Regions from separate parts of the Cytobacillus sp. FSL R7-0680 genome, predicted to be linked through region 1. Evidence: riboswitches for the same ligand, from Rfam matches in the RefSeq annotation. Region 1 holds a riboswitch; each other region holds the start of a gene.
What was found. Region 1 has a riboswitch for thiamine pyrophosphate ahead of MKY26_RS19200 (3-oxoacyl-ACP reductase). Riboswitches for the same ligand answer to the same signal wherever they lie in the genome.
Positions count from the first base shown of each region.

Region 1 (5,717 bases):
ACCCACTGGAGACAGGCGGATGAAGGTGCCATAACAGACGAAGAAAAGGCCGTTCAAACCGAGGCCTTTATTCAACAGTTACAAACTCCAGGTGTTTATGAAGTAGGAGGATTAGGTGCGTGCACGCTAATTAGCAGGAAAGCTTTGTTAGCAGGTATTCATTTTAGTAAAATTAAAAATCTCAGTTTTTGGGGAGAAGATCGACATTTTTGTGTGAGAGCTGTGGCATTAGGACTGGATCTACATGTAGACACACATCTGCCAGCTTATCATATTTATCGTTCTTCTGACCTTACAGGCATACCCGCATTTAAAGAAAAATGTCAGTATGCTTATAGCGAACTACCTATTTATCCAGAAAAAGCAGAAAGCCATCAAATTCGCTTATCGATGATTGTGAAGAATGAAGAAGGTCGTTATTTACAAACGATGTTAAAGAAAGTAAAGCCATTTATCGATGAAGCTGTGATTATAGATGATGCTAGTACTGATCAGACTATATCGATTTTCTTGCAAGAACTAAAAGGTATGCCAATTAAATTGGTCAAGAATGCAAGCTCCCAGTTTGCCAATGAAGTGGAACTAAGAAAACAACAGTGGTTAGAAGCAACGAATGGTTTTTTAGGTTGGGTATTAAATCTTGACGCAGATGAATGGTTTGAGGAGAGTTTTATTGATTATATTGATGACTTTGTTAAACAGGATACTATCGACCTGTACTGTTTTAGACTGTATGATATGTGGGATGAAGACCATTATCGTGAAGATGAATACTGGCAAGCACATTTCTTATACCGTCCATTTCTAGCAAGAGTTAGATCAACCTTTCAGCCTGTCTGGAAAGAAACACCACAGCATTGTGGGAGATTTCCAGAAAACATCTTCCAACTTACCCACAGTTTATCCACAATACGAGTCAAGCATTTAGGCTGGGCAAAAGAAAAAGATCGATTAGAAAAATATGAGAGATATAAGCTGCTTGACCCGAATAGCCTCTACGGTAATGAGAAACAATATGAATCGATTCTAGATAAGAATCCCCGTTTAAAACAATGGTGAGAAACATAAAGCAAATGGTCAGTTTCGAAATGAACTTCGATTCATAGCTAGGAAACTATTTGTATGCTAAACTAAAAATAATTAAAAATTGTTGCAGGGGGACTCAGAAAATGAGTTGAGAAGGTTAAAACCTGACCCTTAGAACCTGTTCGTTAAGACGATCGTAGGGAGCATCTTCCAACTATATGCATATGTATGGTAGGCTCTCCATTTTCGGGGAGCCTTTTGTTTTGTTTCCCTGAACATTTTTAATTACATCTATTGAAAAGAGGGAATAGCGTGAGAGAAGAAGTCGTGTTAGTAACAGGAGCAAGTCGTGGATTAGGAGCTGCAATTGCTGAAAAGTTTGGTAAGGAGGGCTACAAAGTAGTCGTTAATTATTTTAATAATAAAGAAAAAGCAGATGCAGTAGTTGAAAAAATCGGACAAGATCGTGCATTGGCTATCCAAGCTGATGTAAGAGATCATCAAGCAGTAAAAGCAATGGTAGCAGACACAATTGCTCATTTTGGTCGCTTGGATATCGTTGTAAATAATGCATTAGTTCAATTTAAATTTGATCCTGTGGCACAGGCGAAAGTAGAGGAATTATCTTGGGCTAGCTATCAAACCCAGTTTGAAGGCGCGATAAAAGCAAGCTTAAATGTTGTTCAATCTGCTCTTCCGGCTCTAAAGGATTCACAGCAAGCCCGTGTGATTGGTATTGGCACGAATCTTTACCAGAACCCAGTCGTTGCCTACCATGAATATACAACAGCCAAAGCGGCATTAATTGGCTTTACACGCAATATGGCCAAAGAGCTCGGACAGTATGATATTAATGTGAATATGGTTTCCGGTGGATTATTAGAAACAACGGATGCAAGTGCTGTTACTACCCCTGAGGTATTTGCGATTGTGGCTGATAACTCTGCTATCCGCCGTGTGACAAAACCAGAAGACGTAGCAGAAGCCGTTGTTTTCTTAGCCTCTCCAGGCGCTAGAGCGATTACGGGACAAAATCTAGTCGTTGATCATGGATTGACGATGAACTAAGATAAAAAAGGTCGTCATCTTTGTTTATGGCGGCCTTTTTCAATAAAATGGACTTATTTTGTAGGTTGATAAATCAGTAAAGAGCTTATATCAGCAAATGTGAGACTAAGTCGAAGCTAAACTCCAATTTATTCGCAGAAAAGGATATTTTTAAAATAACAACTTAATTTTCTCACTAGTATTTTATTCTACTAGATGTTAAAACGGTCGATTGAACGTTCAATCAGTATTGTTCAATTTTTCCTTGTTTATATCGATAGCCAAACATAGAAGATGCTTGTAGGTGAAACTTCAGCAGTTGCTTGCTCATCGGATCCGATGCTTCCTTAGGCATCTTATCGTTAAATCCAACAACTGTCACTGCACCGAGTAATTGATTCTGGTAGTCTAGCAAAGGGACGGAAGCCGAAGAAATCGATGGAATTAAAGGTTCGGTAGCGAAGGAGATTTTCGATTGTTGAATCATTTGCCATTCTGCGTTATCGATCGCTTCCCCGTCTCCTAGCCAATCTTTTGTCAGTACTGGGTTTAAGAAACTTAAGAAAATCTTCCCTGCGGCAGATGTTGGTGGTAAGCTTCCGCCTAGTTGTGTACCAATATGAAGTGGTTCATTCGAATGACAAATCTTTGTCGTAATAGGTCCGTTGTTTGTCCATAATGAAAACGAAACGGTGCAGGAAGTAAGCGAAGAAAGTTCCTGCATATACGGAGTGATTGCATCGGCAATATCACGACTACCAAAGGCGGCTGTACCATATTGAATCAATTTGCTTCCAAGATAATACAGGTTTGTCCCTTTTTCACGATAGAGCATGTTCAATTGCGTAAGTGTATTTAAATATTTATATAAATTACTTTTCGTAATACCGGTTTCTTCTTGAATGGTTGAGAATTTCATTGGGGTATCTTTTTGATAGATTAATTCGATGATAGAAATGCCTATTTGCAAGGATTGTATCATCGTACTACTTTTTTGTATTTCCATGTATGTAACTCCTCAATATGCTAGTCATGTTGAATCCTAATTTATCAGAAACTACATCAAACAACAACCTTCCTTTAGAGGGTTGGTAGGATATCCCTATAAATTCAGTATATATAAGAATAGTAAGTGAGTTGGCGATTATTAACTTGGTCAATGAAGGTGCTCAACTCACGAAAAATAGGGAGCGGTCAAATATATTAATTTAACCTTTTCCATTTTTTTAGCTCTTTCTGAACATAGGATAATGATTGTAGTTTTTCTTTTAGTTCAGCTACAGAGAGACGATAAGTATTATTGGAGTGATATTCTTCTACAGAGTTTGTATCAGTTTCTATTCTGGTATCTCGAGGAATGCGATAGAAGCCTTCAAGATCAATAGCTTTCGCTGCTTCTTCTTTTGTTAGTAAAACTTCATAGAGCTTTTCTCCCGGCCGTGTGCCAATTAATTCTAAAGGAAGGCTAACGTGAAAAAGTTCTTTAATCGCTTGTGCTAAATCTGTAATATAGGCAGCAGGCGATTTTTGTACCATAATATCCCCATTACAAGCATTCTCAAAAGCGTACAATACGAGTTCGACAGCCTCATCTAAACTCATCATAAAACGGGTCATTAAAGGATGCGTAACAGTTAGCGGCTTTCCTTCCTTTACTTGTTCTATGAGTAGCGGAATGATGGACCCCCTTGATGCCATGACATTTCCGTATCTTGTGCCACATATAATGGTACCACGAGCGTTAGCTTGTCTCGATTTAGCGATAAATGTCTTTTCCATTAAAGCTTTAGACATTCCCATTGCATTAATTGGATAGGCTGCTTTGTCCGTTGATAGGCAGACAATTTTCTTTACCCCTGCTTGTATGCCTGCACTTAATACATGATCGGTGCCAAGAATATTCGTTTTCACCGCCTCTAGCGGATGTGACTCACATGAGGGTACTTGTTTTAAGGCTGCTGCATGAAAAATGTAATCAACCCCGTCCACAGCTGGTAATAAAGTACTCATATCCCGAACATCGCCGAGGATATAAGAGATTCTTCCATCTGCATACTGTTTTTGCATGTCATCTTGTTTTTTTTCATCACGAGAAAAGATGCGTATTTCTTTTATTTCACTATGCAAAAAACGTTCTAACACCACATGCCCAAACGAGCCGGTTCCACCTGTAATTAATAGCGTTTTATTTTTAAACATAAGTATGGAACGCACCTTTCTGTCATTTCCCACAATGGGCTTACTTTAATCCAAAATAGTATAAATAATATTCGGAATTTATTCGTGGATAGTTATACCAGTAAGCGATAATTCCTGTTATGTGCACTGAAGGGTTTTGTTCTAAGAGCGCTTGATGAAAATCACAGTCCCCCGCCATATCCGGTCTTTCAGAAAATCTCGCTTCTCCCACACAGCTTCTCTTAATGATCCTAAATTGCCCACACCATTCACGATAATTTTCTTCCGTTGCTTGAAAGAGCTGGCCATCCTTTGTCACCATGCTGTAATAATAAATGTCGTACTCACCATCTATTTTAGCGAGTACTTCACGAATGGTTGGTAAATAAATATCATCGCTATCAATAATGGCAATATAATCTCCAGTTGCGGCTTCGATACAACGATTATACGAATAGCTAGCGCCACGATTTTCCCCATTTTCTAAGATTTTTAGTTGAGGGTACTGTTGTTGATATTCTTTTAACATCAATAATGTTTGATCGGTTGATCCGTCATCACAAACAATGATTTCATCGGCATATTCTTTAGGAATGCTATCAAGCATCGAGCGAACCCATTGTTCACTATTATAAACCGGGGATAAAAAGCTGAATCTCATGACTTTTCCTCACTTTATTATGCATGATTTTGGGGCAGGTGTTATATCGTTTAGTGTATGCGCCTAATTAAAAGTGGTGAATTTAGGACATAAAAAGAAATTATTTACAATAAATTTCTTTTAGTGTAATATTACACTAAAGAGGGGTGAGGGAATGTTTATGGTGAGTTTACCGTTATGGTTTTGGCTATTGTATTATCTCTTTTTGTTTATTTCATTTATGATGGCGTTAAGAATGTTATGGAGGAAACAAATTAGAAAAACAGCATTATTTGTCATCTTTTTTGTTCTAACAATCCCTTTTATTTCTATATTCAATGCTATTGGTCGCGGTGAAGAAATGAATGAAGGGGAGTTTTTCCTTCATGAGCTTTTTGATGGTGCACTATGGGCGTTGTATAGTGTTTTCGGTTATCTTGTTTTATTGTGGTTTTGGTGGAAGGCTATAATATTGTCTATAAAAAGAAGGGGATGAACACTGACATGAAGATGTTTTTTCGAGTTTTATTTCCCTCTATATGTATTTTTATATTTACGTGGATATGTTCATTTTTTCCGTTTAGCAAAATCTTATTATTAGGGATTTATGTCCTTTTTCCGCTAGCTTTTATTATCCAAGGTATTATTTGCGCGCGCTTAATAAAGCAGATGATCATAGGCTTTATCTGTTCATCCGCTGCGATAATAATTCCAGTTTCGTATTGGTTTGAGGTAGGTAGTATGGTGAATGCTGTTATATTATATACCGTATTAGGACTCATTTCGTTCTTCTTATATGGACGGAAGGTGAAAAGTGCTTAGCCTA
Region 1 is NZ_JBBPAO010000001.1:3,830,168-3,835,884, forward strand. It holds gene MKY26_RS19195 (glycosyltransferase) at 1-1,059, shown strand, start outside; TPP riboswitch at 1,145-1,246, shown strand; gene MKY26_RS19200 (3-oxoacyl-ACP reductase) at 1,339-2,094, shown strand; gene MKY26_RS19205 (IclR family transcriptional regulator) at 2,318-3,079, opposite strand; gene MKY26_RS19210 (polysaccharide biosynthesis protein) at 3,277-4,272, opposite strand; gene MKY26_RS19215 (glycosyltransferase family 2 protein) at 4,313-4,912, opposite strand; gene MKY26_RS19220 (hypothetical protein) at 5,067-5,387, shown strand.

Region 2 (5,717 bases), 2.3 Mb from region 1:
GATCACTATGGCACAAAACAGTTCTATTTTAAATATGATGCAAACTTTATCCAATTTAAAATAAATCCTAGTTTGCAAGATTTTCAACTGGCACAAATGTATTTGGAAGACTATCAGAAAGAGCATAAACAAGAACATTTGAAGTTTTATTTACCAGCAGACGAAATGATTCAAGAGGATGTTTTATTATACCTTTATCAACAATTCTATACGATCGGGTGTCAGGAGTTATATGAAATTAACCCTCTTCAATTTATCTATAAAGATAGAAAGAACGAAATCGTGGTTGAGGAAGTGACAAATGATAATTTAGGAGAATATCTACAATTGCAGAGAAACTTTGATCTAGATTATGGTGAGGAATATGTGAACCTTAATAGAAGCATGCATTCCTATCATCATAATGCAAAAGATACATTACAGTTACTCGCATATGATCATGGTGTGCCAGCAGGTTCATTACAAGTATTTTTTAATAAGTGTACAGCTGAAATTGATAATGTAGGTGTGTTACCAGCTCACCGATTAAAGGGGATTGCTGCAAGCTTGCAATATGAAGTAATGAAGCGATTTAGCAATCATAGGGTTATACTTGTAGCCGACAGCAATGACACGCCAAAGGATATGTATCGTAAACAAGGGTATAAAAAATTGAGCTTTCGCTATGAAGTAATGAAGTTATTATAAGTAGTAGTTTATTATTAATATAGAACAAGTAATGTGATAAAAACTCTACAAACTGATATTAATAAATCTGCAGGTGGTGAGAGTAGCCATCTGCAGATCATTTATAAAGAGGTAAATTTTGCTCAAGGTAAAAGCGAGAGAACAGCAAAAAAATGCATAATCGAACCAGCAAGAACAAAAACATGCCACAATGCGTGATGGTACTTAAATCCTCTCCATACATAAAATATTGAACCAGCAGTGTATAGAACACCACCGATAATGAGGAAAATCATTCCTTGTGTAGGTAAGTGTGTAACCAGAGGCTCCCAGGCAAATATAATTAGCCAGCCCATCAAAACATATAGTAATGTCGAGAAGACTAAAAACTTTTTAACAAAAAAACATTTGAAAACTGTTCCAGCAATTGCTAGCCCCCATACAAGACCAAATAAGGTCCATCCTAAGGTTCCTTTAACTGTTATAAATAGAAACGGTGTGAACGTTCCAGCAATAAAAAAGTAAATGGAAGAATGATCGAGAATCTCAAATACATCCTTTGCTTTTCCAGCAGGTAAACTATGTAGCAAAGTTGATGAGAAATATAAAATAACCATCGTTGTACCAAAAAGAACAAAGCTGACAATATGCCAAGCTGTTCCATATAAGGATGAGAAAACAGTTAAAATGACGAGAGCCGCAATACTTAATAGCGCACCGATTCCGTGTACGATCGCGTTGGCGATTTCTTCTCCCTTTGAAAAAATATGTGTTTCCAAGTAGTATTCACCCATTCTTTATCCAAAATCATAATTCTAGTATAAACATTTTTTTAGCTGATAAAAAGTCGTAAGCTTTCATTATAAAGAAAAACTTCACTAGGCGAAGAGGGTGGAGAGTGTAAATGCATGGAGAATATTTGGAGTTATCCATCCTTGAGTCAATGCCAATTTAAGCCGCGGTGTTAGATCAGTTGAAGTGTTTAGGTAACGACAGCATTCATCCAACTTGTTCATAATCGTTACTGAAAGAGAAGCTTGACATTGCTCAATTCCTAAACTTACAGTTGCCATTTAGGTTGACATTTATTGATAAGATGATAACATAACTTTGAAAGCATAATTGAATAAATCCACTAGGGGTGCCTTTAAAAGGCTGAGATTAAAGTGCAATAACTTTAAGACTCTTAGAACCTGATCTGGTTGATACCAGCGTAGGGAAGTGGCGTATATCAATTTAGTTAACGTTATAACTATAACTAAATGAATGATGTATACAGTAACCACTTTCTTATAGGAAGTGGTTTTTCGCTTTTCTGGATTTTTTATGCTCGATAAAAAAAGAGAAGAGGTAGAAATGATGACAACAAAAGAAACGTTTACACAATCGTTAAGGAAAGAAGTACATGATATATGGGAAGCGAATTTTGAACACCCTTTCGTTAAAGGAATTGCTAAGGGAGATTTACCAATTGAGTGTTTCCGCTTTTATGTGTTACAAGATTCTTACTATTTATCACATTTTGCTCGTGTGCAAGCAATCGCTGCTTCTAAAGCAGAGAATTTATATATGACCTCAAGAATGGCCTCGCATGCGCAAGGTACCTATGAAGCTGAACTAGGGTTACATAACAAATTTATGGAGGTATTAAAAGTTTCTGAAGAAGAGTTAAACCAGTTTAGACCCGCTCCTACTGCCTATGCATATACATCCCATTTATATCGTGTAGCAGAGACAGGCACAGTTGGCGAGGTCATCGCTAGTTTGCTTCCGTGTTATTGGATTTATTATGATATTGGGCAGAGCTTTAAAGGGGCAAAACCAAAAGAAGAAATCTATCGTACCTGGATTGATACATACGGTGGAGAATGGTTTGTTAAACTTGTACTGGAACAAATTCATCATCTTGATCGGCTTGCTGAAATTGCATCTGAAACAGAAAAAGAAAAAATGAAAATGGCATTTACCATTAGCTGTCAATATGAGTTAGCTTTTTGGGAAATGGCTTATACCCAAGAAAAGTGGTTAAGTGATAAAACATATGCATAAAACTTCATAAATGAAAGCGGGAATAGTGTTAACAGAATAAGGTTAGTTCATACTAACTCAATTCTGTTAACATCATACCCTTTATAATCGTTGTAATATCAGGTTTGTTATGCAATTAAGACAGTTTGCCATATCGGATTTTCCTAAAAAAGAAGTTAGATCTTCACCAACTACTCATCTAGTCAATAGAAATGACTTCTACTTCTCCACCCTCATAGACATATAAACTTCCTATATATATATAAAGACAATAAGCGTATAATGAGAGACGAATGTTAAATTGAGGAAGGCGTTTAAATAATGAATAAACAACAAAGTAAGTACAGATGGGTTGTATTTGGTGTTTTACTTTTAGCCTATTTATTTATGGTTAGTCAAAGAACAGCACCTGGTTTAATTACTGATCAATTAATGGAAGAATTTCATTTAACTGCAGCAACGATTGGGCTGATAACGAGTATTCAATTTTTTGCTTATGCTGGATTGCAAATTCCCATCGGATTATTCTCTGATAGATTTGGTCCAAATGTATTTCTAGTCGCTGGAACGCTGCTAAACGGACTAGGTACCATCCTCTATAGTTCGGTAGATAATAGTTATATGCTTATCTTTGCTAGGCTATTATGTGGAATTGGCGATGCTACTATTTGGGTCAATTTAGTTCTTGTATTGAGCATTTGGTTCAAGCAGCAGGAGTTTTCGATGCTAGTGGGATTTGCTGGAATGACAGGAAGTTTAGGTTTCTTATTGGCAACAGTTCCTTTTAGTTCGACCATTTCTCTATTAGGGTGGAGACTTCCATTTTTAATTGTTGGCATCGTAATATTCACCCTCGGTATCGGACTCTATGTTGTTTTAATAAAATATCCTAAGAAGAAATTTCAAATGGAAGAAGAAAAAAATCAAAAAGAAACAAATGAACCGTTATTAGTCATCATAAGAAGATTACTAGTCAATCGCCAAGCTTGGGCGACATTCCTTTGTCATTTTGGTGTAGTAGGCACATATATTGGCTTTATTGGCTCTTGGGCTGTTCCCTATGGTATGGACATTTACGGTTTATCAAGATCAAGTGCAAGTGAAGTAATTATGTACGGCTTATTTGGTGCCATTATCGGAGCGCCATTAACAACCTATCTATCTACTTTTTTTGACAGTGTCAAATTACCGTATGTTATCGTGCAGTTGCTGTCGGTTTCTGCTTGGATCACACTAGTATTGCTGGGTGGAGAGCCACCGTATTTATTATTCATTCTTTTATTCGTGATCATAGGCTATGCAAATGGTGCGAGTGCTCTAACCTTTACAGTTGTTAGACAGTCCTTTCATATAAAGGAAGTGGGGCTTATTTCCGGTTTCGCCAATACGGGTGGCTTTCTTAGCGCAGTGTTGCTGCCAGCTCTTTTTGGGAAAGTATTGGACCATTTTGCTAATTTTGACCTTACAACCGCTTATCAATATGGACTCTATATTCCTTTAAGCTTTGCGATTATTGGGTTAATTGGAGTATTCATGTTATATGAGCCAGTAGTATATCGTCAAAAACTACAAATGAGTCAAATGAAAAAATCGGTTGGTTAACAATCGATTTTTTTATTTAGCTAATAAAAATGAAGAACAATCATCACTTAAAAGGCAGTCAAGTGGATACCTGATTTGATCACCATCTACCGTCCTTTTTAGAAAATGTTACTGAAAGTGTAAAATTGATCTTTTTTTATCAAATATTTCTTCATAACAATTGAAAAAATTGGATATTTGTTGTAAGATAGGTTATATTATTAATCTAATTTTAATAGATAATATATTTTTGAAATATAATAGTTACATATAGTAATAATTAAGAACATTCATACTTTGATGATTGGTTGTGTTGATGATGGCGGGAGAGCAGAAAAGAAAGAAAAGAAATAAAAAAATGGTTTTTCGGATTAATTTAATGTTTTTTGCAGTATTTATCCTCTTTTCGATTCTAATCTTCCGCTTAGGTATTGTTCAAATTGTTTACGGGGAGAATTATAAAAAAGAGATTGAACGGGAAGTGGAGGTGCCAGTAGCAAGCACGGCACCTAGGGGGCAGATCTATGATAGTAAAGGTAGACTGGTTGTAGGGAATAAGCCTCAATTAGCCATAAGTTATACTCGCTCTCAATCTACAACTCAAGAAGAAATGATTCAGACATCAGAGCTTTTAGCGAAAATGATTAAAAAAGACACGGAAGAAGACTTGAAGGCGATTACGGAAAGAGATAAACAAGACTTTTGGATAATAAAGTATCCGAATGAAGCAGCAGAAAAAGTATCGGATAAAGAAAAAGATGAATTGCAAGCAAGTGATATGTCAGCAAAAGAAGTAGATGAAGAAATATATAAACGAACGCGGGAACGAATAACAGAAGAAGAACTGAATGCTTTTAAGAAGGATGAACTAGAAGTTTTAGCGATATTTCGAGAAATGGCAAGTAGTCGAATGTTGACACCTCATTTTATTAAGAACAAAAATGTTAATGAAGATGAATTTGCTCTTGTTAGTGAGAATCTTCATTTACTACCTGGTATTGATACAACGGTAGACTGGGAACGTTATAATGCTTTAAAGGACGAAGATGGAGAAGTAACATTAAGTTCTGTACTTGGAAATGTTTCAAGTTCAAAAGAGGGCTTGCCTAGTGAAATGCTCGAATATTATCAATCTAAAGGTTATAGTCGCAATGATCGTGTCGGCAAGAGTTATTTAGAATTGCAATACGAGTCTGTTTTACAAGGGCAAAAGAAAATCATGAAAAATTACACAGATAAAACGGGTGAAGTAACAAAGCAAGATGTGGTAAGAGAAGGACAAGCAGGAAAAGACCTTGTCTTAACAACTGATATCGAATTCCAACAAGAGGTAGAAAAAATCATTGAAAAGCATGTTCGAAGTCTGAGGGGAAGTAATTACTATTTAGATCGTGGCTTCGTTTCAGCGATGAACCCACAAACAGGTGAGGTTCTCGCAATGG
Region 2 is NZ_JBBPAO010000001.1:1,498,240-1,503,956, reverse strand. It holds gene MKY26_RS07480 (GNAT family N-acetyltransferase) at 1-687, shown strand, start outside; gene trhA (PAQR family membrane homeostasis protein TrhA) at 810-1,445, opposite strand; TPP riboswitch at 1,794-1,903, shown strand; gene tenA (thiaminase II) at 2,026-2,715, shown strand; gene MKY26_RS07465 (MFS transporter) at 3,016-4,296, shown strand; gene MKY26_RS07460 (peptidoglycan D,D-transpeptidase FtsI family protein) at 4,592-5,717, shown strand, end outside.
Region 2: it holds a riboswitch for thiamine pyrophosphate, as region 1 does, so the genes downstream of both, tenA (thiaminase II) here and MKY26_RS19200 (3-oxoacyl-ACP reductase) in region 1, are expected to answer to the same signal.

Region 3 (5,717 bases), 2.5 Mb from region 1:
GCGGACAAACAGGTGAAATCGCCGGCAAACTTTACGAAACGCTAACAGGAATCCAAAAAGGAAAAGTAGAAGATAAATTTGGTTGGATTGTGAAAGTAGACGAAGAAAAAGCTGTTACGACAGCAATTTAATAGAAGAAAAAAACCACTTGCCATTGATGGTAAGTGGTTTTTTAAAAAGGTTAGGCTAGAAATGTGGATAGCGGTAAAAGTGGACAAAAACTGAAAGAATAAAGACGAAGTGATGGACTTAGTGAGAAAATGGAATGACTGCATATATTAAAATCACAAAAGAGTTTTACACTTTTTAACAAGCAAATTTGTACTATCTATTAGAGAAGTTATATATATTGGTATTTTTTTATGTTAAAAATTCGTTATAATAGAGTAAAAAGAAAGGATGAAGTAATTTGCCAGACCTAAAACCACTCAATCCCTCTTATCAACTCCGATTATTACGCGTGCTCCATCTTAGATCAAAATTGTCCCCTGAGAATGAACAATATCTCAAAATGTTAGAAAAAGGATATGAAGGAGAAAGTAAATGGCGAGATGATTTGCAGCAACTTTCACCAAAATTCCCCATTCTTTATGATGTATTGCTAGAAATTAATCATACATCCTTCCAAATTGATGCTCTCTGTTTAACTCCTCACAAACTCATTGCTTTCGAAGTGAAAAATTATAGTGGTGATTTTTTGGTTCAGGACACTAAATGGTATTCACCAACAAACAAGGAAATTAAAAATCCCCTTCTACAAATCCAAAGAAATGAAACCCTCCTACACCAATTCCTTACTAAGCACGAATTAAACATTGCATTTGATTATCTACTTGTTTTTGTCCATCCCGAGTTTATGTTATATGACCGTACAAAGAAACAAAATGTTATTCTTCCACCGCAAATTCCACGATTATTAAGAGAACTAAATCAAATGGACATTCAACACTCTCCATTTCATACAAAAATTGTTCACACTTTTTTGAGTCATCATAAAGAAGAGAATTATGCTAGAAAAATCGATTATTGTACGGAGGATTTGGTAAAAGGAGTGGTTTGTCGAGAGTGCAGTGGGCAGATGAGGCGAGCGAGTTTGCGCAAATTTCATTGCTCAAAATGTAGGAGGAATATTTCATCTTATGATGCATTAAGTGAAGCAATCAATGACTTTATTATTCTTTTTCCATCAGAAAAAGTAACAAAGACGGCGATTTATGATTGGTGTGGAGGAGCAATCAGTAGTTCCGCAATACAACGATTCTTACAAGAGAAATATACACTTAATGGTGGTGGAAATTATTTTTATTATCATTAATGGGTTTTAAAAAAGAAGAAATAGTTGAATTATTTAGTAATGAAGTGAAGTAACAGTACCGTATAGATTGACCGGTATTCTGATGGGTTTAATCTACTAGTAAGCAGTTATAAGTTGAACAAAGGACTTTGTGCACAAAAAAATTTATATGACATCGCAAAAAAGGGGATAGTAAGTCACTCAATAGGAGAATCAGAGAAGAGCGCCTCGCAAAAGGGTTTAGCTAGTCACTCAGAAAGAAAACCAGAGATAACCGCCTCACAAAAAGGGAGTTATTCAGCAATTTATTTAGAACCAAACACAAATGAAAGCCGAGCAAGGGAGTGCCCGGCTTTCATAAATTCGTTTAGGATAATGCGAATTACTTAGATAGTAAAAGAAATATTCTAATGAACTATAACCATAATCATCACAAGCTTTATCCTATCCCACTAACAATCAATTCAGCAGCTTCTTCAGCTGTTTTCCCGTCAACATTGATTTTTAGATGATATGGTTGATAATGAGCTTGTCTTTCTTTGTAGAGATGATACATTTCGTCAGTAGAAAGACCATTCAATTTCGGTCTTGTATCTTTAATCAATGGGTATCGATCGAGCCAATTTTCCCATGAGAGCTCGATAAGGACAACGGTACTGTTTTGTAAACAAATTTCGCGGTTCTTACTGTTTAAAAAGGCGCCGCCGCCTAATGAAAGAATCTGTTTTTCTTCGGCAGATAGTTGTTCAATCAATTCGCTTTCAGCTTTTCGAAAAACTTCTTCACCATGATCAAGGAAAATTTTTGAAGTTGACATCCCAAACTGTTGTTCAATGCGTTCATCCGTGTCGATTAAACCCCACTGTAATTTCTTAGCTAATTCCGTTCCTATGGATGTCTTTCCGACCCCCATAAACCCAATAAGTACAATACTCTTATCTTCCATAGACTGTCCTCCCGAATAATATATAAAATATCATATCATAACGTTTTATGTCGCAACATCGTTTCTATCCAATGTTTTTTATTTTCATTTCTATCATTTCATGTTATATTGACATCATATATTATAAGTTTTCACTGGGGGTGCCTTCACATAGAGGCTGAGATTGAATGCCGTTCAAAACCCTTTGAACCTGATCTGGTTTGTACCAGTGGAGGGAAGTGTGTCGATGTAGTCGTCCTCGCTTCCTTTTGGAAGTAGAGGATTTTTTTTATATATGAATAAATGCTAGGGGTGCCAAATACTTGGCTGAGATGAACCCTTTGAACCTGATCTAGTTAATACTAGCGTAGGGAAGCGAGTGACGTCATACATATCATGATGACCAAAGCCGCTTATTCAAAATAGCGGCTTTTTTATTTTTATCGAAAGGAGGAAAGGTCTATGAATAAAATCCAAAAAATGACGATGACGGCAACGATTGCAGCCATCACTACTGTGTCGAGTAGTCTCATTTTTATTCCGATTGGAATAGCGAAAATTTTTCCGATTCAGCACTTGGCGAATGTATTATCTGCTGTACTTCTTGGACCATGGTATGCCGTTAGTCAAGCGTTTCTTTCATCTACATTGAGAAATATGATGGGGACTGGAAGTGTTTTTGCCTACCCCGGGAGTATGATTGGCGCATTACTTGCAGGGTTCCTTTATCAAAAAACGAAAAAAATTGGCTTCTCAGCACTAGGTGAAGTCGTTGGAACAGGAATGATAGGGGCAGTAGCGACTTATCCGATTAGTACATTACTTTTAGGACAAGAAGCAACCCTTTTCGGATTCCTACCAGCATTTATGGTGAGCTCGTTTACTGGAGCAATTTTAGGATATGGTTTATTAAGAGTATTAATTAAGAATAAAGCTATTGGAGGTTACATCAATGAAAACAGCATTAACGATCGCAGGTTCTGATTCAGGAGGAGGAGCTGGGATTCAAGCAGATCTTAAAACTTTTTCCGCCAATGGTGTGTTTGGCATGTCCGTCATTACGGCGATTACCGCTCAAAATACAGTAGAGGTACGTTCGGTACAGGATATAGAAATCAATATTATAAAAGACCAAATAGAAGCTGTGTTTGATGATATCCAAGTTGATGCTGTCAAAATCGGGATGTTGTCATCTAGTGAGACTGTAAAAATCGTCGCAGACCGTTTAAATCATTATAGTCCAAAAGTGATTGTGTTAGATCCTGTTATGGTTTCAAAAGGTGGACATCATCTTTTAAAGGAACAAGCTATTGAAGCATTAAAAGCGAAAATGTTACCACTTGCGACTGTAATTACGCCAAACATTCCTGAAGCTGAAGTACTTTCGGGTATGACAATTCGCACGGTTGATGATATGGAGCAAGCTTGTAAAAAATTATATGAATTAGGGCCAAAAGCCGTCTTATTAAAAGGTGGACATTTAGAAGGAGAACCGAATGACTTATTATGGGATGGACAAAGTTTCAACTGGTTTAATGGTCGAAGAGTAGAGACAAAAAACACCCATGGTACAGGTTGTACTCTATCATCTGCCATTGCTGCTGGGTTAGCAAAAGGGGAAGAACTTATTGAGGCCATACAGTCTGCGAAAAATTATATTTCCATAGCGATTGAGCATAGCCTAGCACTCGGTAATGGGCATGGTCCGACAAATCATTTTTATGAGTTATACAACAAAGCAAAGATGGAGGAAAGATAATGGCGATTTCAAGTGAAGCAGTTGAGAGAGTCTTTCAGCAGTTACAAGAACATACCCCACTCATTCATCATTTAACAAATACAGTAACTATTAATGATTGTGCAAATGTGACCCTAGCAATGGGCGGTTCACCTGTTATGGCCACCCAACTCTTAGAAGTAGAAGAAATGGCTATGGTGGCAGATGGGCTCGTAATTAATTTTGGTACTATTAATGATGCGATGTTTGCGGCAATGATTAAAGCTGGACAAACTGCCAATCAAAAAGGGGCCCCAGTAATATTTGATCCAGTTGGTGTTGGTGCAACCACTTATCGCACAAATAAGGCAAAAGAGCTAATTAGCACAATAAAAGTGTCCATTATTCGCGGCAATGCTTCTGAAGTTTCTGCTCTTATTGGTAAGAATACAAAAACGCGTGGTGTTGATGCAGGGGCAATTGAAATAGCACCTGAAGCACTTGCAAAGGAGGCAGCTGAAGTCCTAAACTGTCTCATTGTTATTAGTGGAAAAGAAGATGTCATTACAGATGGGAAGCAATTAGTTGTGATTGATAATGGAGATTATCTTTTGACGAAGGTAACAGGAACTGGTTGCATGACAGCTTCATTAGTAGCAACTGCTGCTGCTGTTTCAGAAAATTGGTTTGACGGGGCTGTTATTGGTATGGCTACTATGAGTCTAGCAGGGGAAATCGCAGCTAAGAGCTTACATGCCGGTGAAGGGTTAGGTTCATTTCGAGTGAAGCTAATGGATACGATTAGTACAATGAATGCAGCCATATGGCTAGATGGAGTGAGGCAAAACTAATGGATTACCGTTTATATTTAGTCACAGATGATAAAATAGCAAACAATGAATTATATGATATTGTTCGAAGTGGTGTAAAAGGTGGTGTGACCATCGTTCAATTAAGAGAGAAGACAGCGGATGGTCAACTCTTTTATGAAAAGGCGAAAATATTACAATCTATATTAAAACCATTGGATATTCCACTGATTATTAATGATAGAGTAGACATCGCTTTAGCGGTAGGTGCAGCAGGTGTGCATGTTGGACAAGATGATCTGCCATGTGCCGTCGTTAGAAAGATTGTTCCTGATGATATGGTAGTTGGTATCTCTGTATCCAATGTGGAAGAAGCGAAACTTGCTCAAGAACAAGGAGCAAATTATGTTGGAATAGGTTCGGTGTTTCCGACAATTTCTAAATCAGATGCTGATTTATTAGCACCAGGTATGCTCGAGGAAATCATTGCAGCGATTGATATTCCTGCTGTCGCTATTGGTGGTATTCAACTAGAAAACATAAAAATGCTTAAAAATCGAGGGTTAGCAGGTGTTTCTGTTGTCTCAGCAATTAGTAAATCTAAAAATCCAGAAAAGTCAGCTCGAGATTTACTTCAATTATTCCTTTAGACCTAAAAAATATCATAAGTGTAGTTAAAGAGAACTTATTCCATTGACAAGATACTATTAATATACTAAAATTACTTTTGGTTCGAGATATTTCATTTTAGTGTATTTCGAATAAATTATTACGACATTCGGAGGTCTTCACATAATGGCAAAAGTTCTATTTGTAAACGCAAGTGATCGTCCAGTTGAAGCTGGAATTTCTGTAAAAATGTATCATGCATTTTTACAATCATATAAAGAATCAAATCCATCAGATGATATTACGGAATTGAATCTTTTTGAAGAAAACATGCCTTACTATGGTAATGATGCAATCAATGGT
Region 3 is NZ_JBBPAO010000001.1:1,304,056-1,309,772, reverse strand. It holds gene MKY26_RS06595 (branched-chain amino acid aminotransferase) at 1-131, shown strand, start outside; gene MKY26_RS06590 (nuclease-related domain-containing protein) at 410-1,315, shown strand; gene MKY26_RS06585 (shikimate kinase) at 1,734-2,240, opposite strand; TPP riboswitch at 2,367-2,474, shown strand; TPP riboswitch at 2,518-2,610, shown strand; gene thiW (energy coupling factor transporter S component ThiW) at 2,682-3,203, shown strand; gene thiD (bifunctional hydroxymethylpyrimidine kinase/phosphomethylpyrimidine kinase) at 3,172-3,978, shown strand; gene thiM (hydroxyethylthiazole kinase) at 3,978-4,787, shown strand; gene thiE (thiamine phosphate synthase) at 4,787-5,395, shown strand; gene MKY26_RS06560 (FMN-dependent NADH-azoreductase) at 5,541-5,717, shown strand, end outside.
Region 3: it holds a riboswitch for thiamine pyrophosphate, as region 1 does, so the genes downstream of both, thiW (energy coupling factor transporter S component ThiW) here and MKY26_RS19200 (3-oxoacyl-ACP reductase) in region 1, are expected to answer to the same signal.

Region 4 (5,717 bases), 2.6 Mb from region 1:
TCATAAACGATCTTTCCTTGTTGCATAACCAAGACATTATTACAGTATGAATCAACTAAATCCATGTCATGTGTAACGAAAACGATGGTGGCCCCTTTATCATTTAGGTGCATGACTTTACGCATAAATTGAGAGGTCGTATAGGCATCTTGTCCAAATGTTGGTTCATCGAATAGAAGTAAATCAGGTTTGGAATGTAACATCGTTGCTACACTTAGCCTTCTTTTTTGGCCACCACTTAAGGAAAATGGATTTTTCCACTTATCAGATAAGAGATCAAAATCGGTTAATAAATGATGAACCATTCTTTCTGTTTCTTCTGTAGAATAGCCACTTAGCTTGATACCAAAACACACTTCATCGTATACAGTTTGGTTAATAAATTGATGCTCAGGATTTTGAAATACATAGCCCATATTCTTATACAATTCGTTTTCATGCCAATTACTTAATGGAGTGTTTAAAAAATCGATTGAGCCTGATACGGGCTTAATTAATTTGGCTATTAACTGTAATAAAGTAGATTTACCAGCACCATTTTCGCCAACTATTGCGCAAAAGTCCCCTTCTTTGATTGAAAAGGAAAGTTCATTTAGGATTTGCTTATTTTTATAGTTAAATTGTATATCTTTAAGATTGACTATTACTTCTGTACTTTCTTTCTCACTTGATGGTCGACTAGGCATTTTCCTATTTTCATACCTTTTAGGAACTCTTATACGATTCTTCGTCAACTTATGTAAATGATTTTGAAAACCTTCCTTCGGCGTACTATCTAAAAGTATTTCTCCTTTTTTATTAAGCGCAACCAACCGATGAGCGTATGGTTCCCAGTCATCGATTTCGTGTTCAATTACAAGCAAACCAAATCTTTGTTGTTTTTGAATCTTAATAATTGTCTCGATAAACTCGAGGCTAGATATCGGATCTAAATTTGCTGTAGGTTCATCTAAAATTAAATATTGAGGGTCCATTAAAAGGATAGAAGCTAGCGCAACCTTTTGTTTTTGTCCTCCTGAAAGATGGTGAATGTTATGTTTCATATATTGTGATAATCCTACAATATCCAGCACATGTTCTATTCTTTGTTTCATTTGACATCTGGGAATAGACAAGTTTTCTAACACAAATGCTAATTCATCTTCTACACGAACCATGCAAAACTGACTTTCTGGATCTTGAAAGACAATGCCTATTTCTTGGTTTATTACTCCTTTAGGGTAGGAGGAGATATTTCTCCCTTTATATAAAAGGTCCCCTGAAGTAAAACCTTCAACCGCCTCAGGATATAGACCATTTAAACATAGTGTAAGTGTACTTTTGCCAGAACCACTTGCTCCAAGTAATAAAGTCACTTCCTCTGCATATAACTTACAGCTTACATTATTTACAGAAGGTTCATCGTGTTTATCAAAGGAAAATGAGAAAGAGTCTAATTCAAAAATTGGTTGATGATTTTCCATGCCTTGCTAGTACCTCCTTCCCAATAGGGTACCCATTTAAAACACCAGTTTTCGCTAGTTGATCTGCTAATATTTTTCCTAAATAACCAGCAATGATAGCTCCACTTAGGAGACGTATAACAAACATTGTCATAATAAGCCAGGATTCATAGGCATGAAAACCTGATACAAAGAAATGGTAAGGAAAACTAATAAATGCAGCGCTGACACCTGAAAAAACGAGAATACGAGGTTGATAATTTTTCCATTTTGTCAGAGCAAAAGCGATTTCCGCCCCTAATCCTTGCACCATCCCTGAAAGAATTAAAGTGGGTCCAGATGTTGAGCCGACAAGTACTTCGGTAATAGCAGCAATGGTTTCTGCTGTAAAAGCAACGCCTGGCTTTCTGATAATGTAAGCAGCTATTATGGATACAATAAACCATATGCCATAAATCAATTCATAACCAATGGGTCCAAACCCAAACGGGGTAAGGATGGCAACAAGAACTTTACCGACCCCAAAAAACCCTAAATAAATAAAGCCAAATACGACACCCAGGACTGACATGAGAACAATATCTTTCAGACGCCATGATTTTATCATGAGACTTTCACTTCTTTAGCTTTTCCAGTAGGGCTGTTAGCTGATAATGTGAATGTCATTGTCACATGAGATACATCTTGCTTGGTCTGATCGAAAACGTTCTGTAACAAGTTAAAAATATCATTCACCTTGCCATCAAGCCTTGTGGCATAATGGCTATGGCTTACGTTTACTTCAGTCTCCTTGGACCAATCAATTTGCTCATAAATTTTTTCCATATAATCTTCCCTCCCTAAGGGATAGAGGGCAAATTTACAACCTGCAAGCTGGTCTATTTCTTTTGTATCATCCTTGTTCAAGGCAATGTCAGATTCGTCCATGTATACATCTGCTGCTGAATCTCCTGGACAACCAATCGAAAAGGTACCACTCATAGCGATGTGTTCTCCTGTTTTAGCTGCGTGTAAAAAGATTGCCCTCACTACATCAAAAACATGAATTTGCTTACCACGGATACAAGTAGATACATCATCAGTTTCTGACCACACCTTTGACGTGTTCACTTCTTTAAGGGCAAATAAGATGATGTCCACATACCTCTCACTCATTGGAGAAAGCGTAAACTGACAACCTACGATACTACTTGTTCCACATAATTGATTCATATAAAAATCTCCTTTTAACATTTTTTGAACAAAAAAAACTGCACCCCGATGGAATGCAGTTTGGCTATGCAGAAAAAAAAGAGAATACACTGACCAACTGCACTTCCCCACGCTAGTATTATCTAGATCGGGTTATAAGGGTCAGGCAATTGCCTTCTCAGCCATTAAATATAGCTCCCCTAGCGCATTCGATATATTTTATTTGTTCGTCTATCCTATCATAAGCAAAAAATCATTATCTGTAAACCAATACTTGTCAATTGATAATGTAGTAGAGATAAATACAATTTATTAATTGATACGTAAATGATGCAAAAGAGTAAGGAATACAGTTTAAATCCCAATATAGTAGAGGTGAATAAAATATTGATGTGAAGAATGTTGATATATTCGCATACTATTTAGAATGAAGAATAACCCGATTACTAATTTCAGTAATAATGGTTGTCATTTCTTCCGGAGATTCTTTCATCCCATTCATTAACCATTTTTCAATTACATAAATACATCCACTAATTACAAAGTAAATCATATATTTTGATTTATCTATATTTATGACCTGCGGATCTTCCTTTAAACTATTAATAATGATTGATTGTGCAGTATCAATCACTCTCGTTTGAAAAGCTTTGTTACCATGGTCACTAAATAAAACAAGAAAATCAGCACTTCGTTTATAAACATAATCTAATAAATACTTCGTCATTGCAAAAGTTTCATTTATCTCATTATGGTTGTACTGTTTTAAAGTGACCTGTAATTCTAACAAAATCTCATCTTCAATATGCTGAAGTAAATCAAATTGATCACGATAATGGCTATAAAAAGTAGAACGATTGATATCTGCTTTTTGACATAATTCTTTAATGGTAATGGATGAAATTATCTTTTCTCTTAATAATTCCATTAAACTTTCCTTTAACACCATACGAGTATATTGTTTCCGACGATCCAATTTTTTGTTCATCATGCCACCCTCACTTTTTTGAGAAATCCAACAAAGTACGCTTAAATGTTGGATGTTAAACATTTTTTACACAACTGTTTGTTGTTTATCTAACACAGTGGTATGTATAATGTTACTGTAAAAGAATTTCAACATCAAGAAGTGGGGAAGCCAATAATGATTGAGTTTATTATTCGTTATAAAAAATCTGTAACCATCATTTTCTTTTTGTTATCAGTGCTTTCTGCTATTGGATTTCTGTTTGTGAATGTTAATTATAATATGAAAGATTATATCCCAGCAGAAGCTGAATCTACCGTTGCTTTAGAAGTGATGGAAGATGAGTTTACTAGTGGCATTCCAAATACAAGCGTAATGGTTGAGAATGTAACAATCCAAGAAGCGCTCGTTATTAAAGAGAAATTAAATAAGGTTCAAGGTGTAACTGATGTGATGTGGTTAGATGATGCGATGGACATAAGAACACCAATAGAAACCGGAGACCAAGGCACAATAGAAAATTACTACAAAAATAATCACGCTCTTTATTCTGTCACCATTGAGAGTGGCAAAGAGGTCGAAGCAACAGAAGATATATATCAAATAATTGGTGAGAAGGGATCACTTATTGGCGAAGCTGCAAATACAGCTACGCAGCAGAAAATGACAGGGCAAGAAACGTTACTCGCTGCAGGGATACTTATTCCCATTATTATCATTATACTAGTTCTCTCGACAAACTCTTGGGTCGAACCGCTCTTTTTCTTAACGGCTATCGGTGTATCGGTAATTATTAATTTAGGGAGTAATGTTTTTATAGGAGAAGTGTCCTTTGTGACACAATCAGTCGCACCAATTTTGCAGTTAGCTGTTTCCTTGGATTACGCTATCTTTTTATTACATAGTTTTCAAGATTATCGTAAACAAGGGCATGAGCCAAATGAAGCTATGAAACTAGCTATGAAAGAATCGTTTAGTGTCATTGCCTCGAGCGCATCTACAACTCTATTTGGATTTATTGCATTATTGTTTATGGATTTTGAGATTGGATCAGACCTAGGTTTAAACCTTGTTAAAGGAATAATTTTAAGTTTTATAAGTGTGATGGTATTCCTTCCAGCACTTACATTATTATTCCATCATTGGATTGAAAAAACACAGCACAAATCATTAATACCAAATTTTAAAGGTATTGGAAAAAAAACATTAAAGTTAAGGTTTCCAGTCTTGATTTTCGTCTTACTTCTCATTATACCTAGCTTTTTAGCACAAAAAGAAACCTCATTTACTTATGGAATGGGGGATCAACCTGATAGTACTAGATTAGGGCAAGACATCCAAAAAGTAGAAGAAATATTTGGCGAATCAACCGCTGTAGTATTATTGGTACCTAATAATGAAATAGGTAAAGAAAAAGAAATGATTGAATCTATTGAAGAGGTTGACCATGTCTCAAATGTAATTGGATACGCGAATATGGTTGGCTCGACTATTCCGCAAGAATATTTGGAGGAGGAAGCAAAGGAACAATTCTTATCTAATAATTACAGTCGAATCATCATTAATACTGATGCAGGAACAGAAGGAGATATTCCTTTTCAATTAGTAGAAGAGGTAAGGGAAATAGGTACTAACTATTTTGGTAATCAAGCGTTAACTTTAGGCGAAAGTGTTGCACTTTATGATATGAAATCAACTGTTACAGAAGATAATTCTTTAGTAAATACTTTAACCGTTATCGCGGTTGGACTCGTGTTACTTGTCACATTCAAATCATTATCATTACCGATTATCTTATTATTAACAATACAATCTTCTGTTTGGATTAATCTCGCCATACCCTATTTTACCGATACGTCATTAGTATTTATTGGTTATCTCATCGTTAGCACTGTACAGCTTGCAGCAACGGTCGATTATGCCATTTTATTAACAGAGACTTATAAGCATAATCGTGGAAAGTTATCTCCAAAACAAGCGATGAGAAAAACAATTGATGAGAAATTATTTTCCATTATCGTTTCAGCGTCCATATTATCAAGTGTCGGATTTATATTATGGCTAACTTCCTCAAATCCAATCGTCGGTTCTATAGGATTATTATTAGGTAGAGGAGC
Region 4 is NZ_JBBPAO010000001.1:1,230,460-1,236,176, reverse strand. It holds gene MKY26_RS06225 (ABC transporter ATP-binding protein) at 1-1,463, opposite strand, end outside; gene MKY26_RS06220 (ECF transporter S component) at 1,438-2,049, opposite strand; gene MKY26_RS06215 (YkoF family thiamine/hydroxymethylpyrimidine-binding protein) at 2,046-2,654, opposite strand; TPP riboswitch at 2,742-2,845, opposite strand; gene MKY26_RS06210 (TetR/AcrR family transcriptional regulator) at 3,052-3,624, opposite strand; gene MKY26_RS06205 (efflux RND transporter permease subunit) at 3,778-5,717, shown strand, end outside.
Region 4: it holds a riboswitch for thiamine pyrophosphate, as region 1 does, so the genes downstream of both, MKY26_RS06215 (YkoF family thiamine/hydroxymethylpyrimidine-binding protein) here and MKY26_RS19200 (3-oxoacyl-ACP reductase) in region 1, are expected to answer to the same signal.